DNA from 2 places in the Bacillus sp. CGMCC 1.16607 genome. Region 1 is predicted to be linked to the other one. Evidence: a T-box and tRNA genes for the amino acid it is inferred to sense, from the RefSeq annotation. Region 1 holds a T-box; the other holds one or more tRNA genes.

What was found. The T-box of region 1 lies ahead of asnS (asparagine--tRNA ligase). A T-box ahead of a tRNA ligase gene usually reads a tRNA of that ligase, here a tRNA-Asn.
Region 2: it encodes a tRNA-Asn, which carries the amino acid that the T-box ahead of asnS (asparagine--tRNA ligase) is inferred to sense. The anticodon was not compared.

Annotation. Positions count from the first base shown of each region.
Region 1 covers NZ_JBHUJX010000025.1:902,978-905,350, forward strand. The annotation lists gene ACFSO7_RS21045 (undecaprenyldiphospho-muramoylpentapeptide beta-N-acetylglucosaminyltransferase) at 1-558, opposite strand, end outside; T-box leader at 855-1,094, shown strand; gene asnS (asparagine--tRNA ligase) at 1,171-2,373, shown strand, end outside.
Region 2 covers NZ_JBHUJX010000003.1:365-2,737, reverse strand. The annotation lists gene ACFSO7_RS00250 (Tex family protein) at 1-84, shown strand, start outside; gene cmpA (cortex morphogenetic protein CmpA) at 133-246, opposite strand; gene ACFSO7_RS00240 (SprT family protein) at 345-818, shown strand; tRNA gene ACFSO7_RS00235 (tRNA-Asn) at 997-1,071, shown strand; tRNA gene ACFSO7_RS00230 (tRNA-Ser) at 1,076-1,166, shown strand; tRNA gene ACFSO7_RS00225 (tRNA-Glu) at 1,176-1,247, shown strand; tRNA gene ACFSO7_RS00220 (tRNA-Asp) at 1,329-1,404, shown strand; tRNA gene ACFSO7_RS00215 (tRNA-Gln) at 1,420-1,494, shown strand; tRNA gene ACFSO7_RS00210 (tRNA-Lys) at 1,661-1,736, shown strand; tRNA gene ACFSO7_RS00205 (tRNA-Leu) at 1,753-1,837, shown strand; tRNA gene ACFSO7_RS00200 (tRNA-Leu) at 1,903-1,988, shown strand; tRNA gene ACFSO7_RS00195 (tRNA-Arg) at 2,066-2,142, shown strand; tRNA gene ACFSO7_RS00190 (tRNA-Pro) at 2,149-2,225, shown strand; tRNA gene ACFSO7_RS00185 (tRNA-Gly) at 2,247-2,320, shown strand.

The DNA of each region.
Region 1 (2,373 bases):
TTTTTGATGGAAGCCGAGAAAAGAAAGAGCTTGACCTTTACTCCCATTTAATATTTCTTTCCTTATTGGCGAACCAATTGCTTTTGTTTTTTCTTTAGGGAAAAACTTCCTTGCCTCATCAAAGGAGGTAAAGATCTTAGTTGCAAATCGTTGTGATATTTTATTTGCTAATCCAGGTGTCATATCACTTTCATGGATAAAAATCGGTATTTTTAACGTACTTGCAGCCACAATCACAGGAACAGACACAAAACCACCTTTTGAAAAAATTAAACGTGGTTTCAGCTTTTTCAAAATTCTTCTTGCCTCTAAACATCCTCTTAACACTCTAAAAATATCCTTTACATTTTCAATATCCACATATCTTCTTAATTTTCCACTTGTAATTTCGTAATATGGTAAATTAGCCTTCTTTATTAATTCTTTCTCGATTCCGTTTTTTGAACCAATGTATTGAATTTCCCATTCCATTTGATCCATTTCATTGATAATGGCAAGGTTTGGTGTAACATGACCAGCGGAACCGCCACCTGTAAACACAATCGTCTTTTTAAACATAATTCCTCCTACTTAGAGTTTAATTATTTTTAACCATTATATCTTAACAGGTAGAAATGATGCCTAATATCCGTAAAGCTTTCCAAGATCCTCGTTTCCTGTTTCAAGATCATTAAGAGGCTTTATCAAAACTCTTAATTTTAGTACCCACTTTTTATAGGTATAATTTGTAAATAATTCATACATACTTAAATTGGGACTCTGTTGTTCGAAGAATTCTAATGAGGTAGAAAAAAGTCATTTAAACCAACGAACAACTATGATAAGATATTAATCGAGGCAGTTACATAGTGTTAATATGGACGAAGATAAGGACAAGTAGTATTTACTATTTTCTATAGCGAGCTAGGGATGGTGCAAGCCTAGTGAAGAGGTAGATATGAATAACACCTTTGAGTTTCTAACTGAAATTGGCTAACAAGAGTAGGCTTAGACGTGACCAGAACGTTAAAACTGGTGAGTATGATTGTACTCGTTAAGCTGGTCGTAATAGACAATTTGGGTGGTACCGCGGAAGGCAACCTTTCGTCCCTTTTCATGGGGATGGAAGGTTTTTTTGTATAATTACCAAACAAAACTGTCATTAAATCTGTTAAAGAGGAGAGTATGAAGATGGAAAATAAGTTAATTAAAGATTTGTATGCAAATCCGGAATCTTATGAAGGAAAGAGTATCATTTTAACAGGATGGGTTAAAAATATCCGTGATTCAAAGGCTTTTGGCTTTATTGAATTAAGTGACGGTTCTTTTTTCAAAAGTGTTCAAATCGTATTTGATCAATCGTTAGAAAACTTTGACGAAGTTGTTAAAGCTTCATTAAGTTCAACTTTACAAATTGAAGGACAATTTATTTTAACACCTGAATCTAAACAACCTTTTGAAATTAAAGCAACAAATATTGAAATCCAAGGTACTTCTAATAAAGATTATCCATTACAGAAAAAGCGTCATACCTTTGAATATTTAAGAACAATTGCCCATTTAAGACCAAGAACCAATACTTTTTATGCGGTATTTAAAGTTCGTTCACTTGCTTCACAAGCTATTCATAAATTTTTCCAAGAAAAAGGATTCGTATATGTACATACACCGGTTATCACTGGCAGTGACACTGAGGGTGCAGGTGAAATGTTCAGAGTAACCACGTTAGATCTAGCTAATGTACCTAAAGACGAAAATGGCAATGTTAATCTTCAAGAAGACTTCTTTAAAAAAGAAACAAATCTAACAGTTAGTGGTCAATTAACAGCAGAAGCATTTGCTTTGGCATTTTGTAATGTGTATACATTTGGCCCAACTTTTAGAGCTGAAAATTCTAATACTTCTAGACATGCAGCTGAATTTTGGATGGTTGAGCCTGAAATGGCCTTTGCAGATATTAACGATATTATGGCCCTTGCTGAAGACATGATCAAATACGTTGTTCAGTTTGTTCTAGAAAATGCGAAAGAAGAAATGGAATTCTTTAATTCTTTTGTTGATAAAGAGTTGCTTTCACGCTTAGAAAATACGTTATCATCAGAGTTTGCTAAAATCACTTATACAGAAGCAATTGATCTTCTTAAAGAAGCAAAAGAAAGCTTCGAGTACCCTGTTGAATGGGGCATTGATTTACAAACGGAGCATGAACGTTACTTATGCGAAAAGGTGTTCAAAAAGCCAATGTTCTTAACTGATTACCCTAAAGATATCAAGGCTTTCTATATGAGAAGCAATGATGATCAAAAGACGGTTGCAGCTACAGATTTACTTGTTCCAGGAATTGGTGAGTTAGTTGGAGGTAGCCAAAGGGAAGAACGTGAAGATGAATTATTA
Region 2 (2,373 bases), on a different contig from region 1:
GGCGATATCGTTACTGTATGGGTAGATTCGGTAGATAAGCAAAAGGGACGAGTATCATTAACCATGTTAGCTCCGAATGAATAAAGTAAAATATTTAACAGTGGGGACGAATTAACCCCACTGTTTTTAATATTAAGAACTATTCTTTTTTCTGTAAAAAAACCAGCATTGATTTAATAGTTTTATTTGGTATCGATTTTTTTCAAGAAAAGCTTTTTTTATCTGTTTTTGAAACCACGTAGGCATGAAGAGGAACCCTCCTTAACTAAGAACAAAAAACAAATTGGTACCTTAATTCTATGCTATAATAGTTTGTCATGTTCATGTTAAAGGGAGGAAACGGTATGACCGATGAGGAATTACAATCATTAGTTGAAAAAATCTCACTTCAGTTTTTTCAAAAGCCGTTTCGTCATCTAGCCGTATTTAATTCAAGGTTAAAAACAACGGGTGGAAGGTATCTTTTGCAAACTCACAATATCGAAATAAATAAAAGATATTATGAGCAGTTAGGTGAACAGGAACTAATTGGAATCATCAAACATGAACTTTGTCACTATCATCTTCATTTAGAAAAGAAGGGCTATATGCATCAAGACAAAGATTTTAAGAATTTGATGTTGCAGGTTGGTGCACCCCGATTTTGTGGGCAGCTTCCTGATCGTCCGGAAACAAATCGAAGTCTAAAAGTTTATGTCTATTCTTGTTCAAGATGTTCTCTCGTTTTTAAAAGGAAAAGAGCTGTGAATATTCAAAAATATGTATGTGGAAAATGTAAGGGGAAGTTAAAAAAAGTAACGGTGTTGACAAACAAATAGTTTACCTGTTAAACTCAGATTCCGTTAACTTTTTTGAAGTAGACTCTTGATAGTAAATGTTTTATTTTGAGTGAATGTAAAGGATGATTTTTACTTATTGACATTCAAGAAAGTCGTTCTTATAATATAAAGAGTCGATAACGGGAAGCAAAGTATTTTTCGACAAAGCTAGAATTATTCCGCAGTAGCTCAGTGGTAGAGCATTCGGCTGTTAACCGAACGGTCGTAGGTTCGAGTCCTACCTGCGGAGCCATTATGGGGAAGTACTCAAGAGGCTGAAGAGGCGCCCCTGCTAAGGGTGTAGGTCGGGTAACCGGCGCGAGGGTTCAAATCCCTCCTTCTCCGCCATATCATTATGGCCCATTGGTCAAGCGGTTAAGACACCGCCCTTTCACGGCGGTAACACGGGTTCGAATCCCGTATGGGTCATACAAAAGTTTTAAATTTTGTTCTTGTAACAAAATAACTCAGCGACTCTTAGATATCTAACGAGTCGCTGAAATTTCTCTAGGTCCCGTGGTGTAGCGGTTAACATGCCTGCCTGTCACGCAGGAGATCGCGGGTTCGATTCCCGTCGGGACCGCCATTTATATCTTATTATTGGGCTATAGCCAAGCGGTAAGGCATCGCACTTTGACTGCGACATGCGTTGGTTCAAATCCAGCTAGCCCAGCCATTTTATTACGAGCCATTAGCTCAGTTGGTAGAGCAACGAGCGATTCAACGATGAATATGCTACGAGTTGTACACGCCGAGCCGCTTCTTGGATTACTACCTGAGGCGGGGACATCTTAGATGCCCGAATACGAGAAGTAAACTTTATTCAGCAGTAATATTATTACGAGCCATTAGCTCAGTTGGTAGAGCATCTGACTTTTAATCAGAGGGTCGAAGGTTCGAGTCCTTCATGGCTCACCATTTTTTAAAAAATAATGCGGGTGTGGCGGAATTGGCAGACGCACCAGACTTAGGATCTGGCGCCGCAAGGCGTGGGGGTTCGACTCCCTTCACCCGCACCAATTATTAACACTTGTAAATTGATCATTAATTTGTTATCATAATAAATGTTCTTATTTTATAAAATGCGGTCGTGGCGGAATGGCAGACGCGCTAGGTTGAGGGCCTAGTGGGGGCAACCCCGTGGAGGTTCAAGTCCTCTCGGCCGCACCAAAAAAAATAAAATAAAAAACATGTTGACATTCACAACTTAAAAATGTTATTATGATTAAGTCGCTTTTAGAGAATATGCGCCCGTAGCTCAATTGGATAGAGTGTCTGACTACGGATCAGAAGGTTATGGGTTCGACTCCTTTCGGGCGCGCCATTTAATCGGGAAGTAGCTCAGCTTGGTAGAGCACTTGGTTTGGGACCAAGGGGTCGCAGGTTCGAATCCTGTCTTCCCGACCAGTAGAATTTAAACTTTATAATGCGGGTGTAGTTTAGTGGTAAAACCTCAGCCTTCCAAGCTGATGTTGTGAGTTCGATTCTCATCACCCGCTCCAACTATTGTTCTTTGAAAACTAAACAACCAAACGTTAACAAATAAAAAACTTCT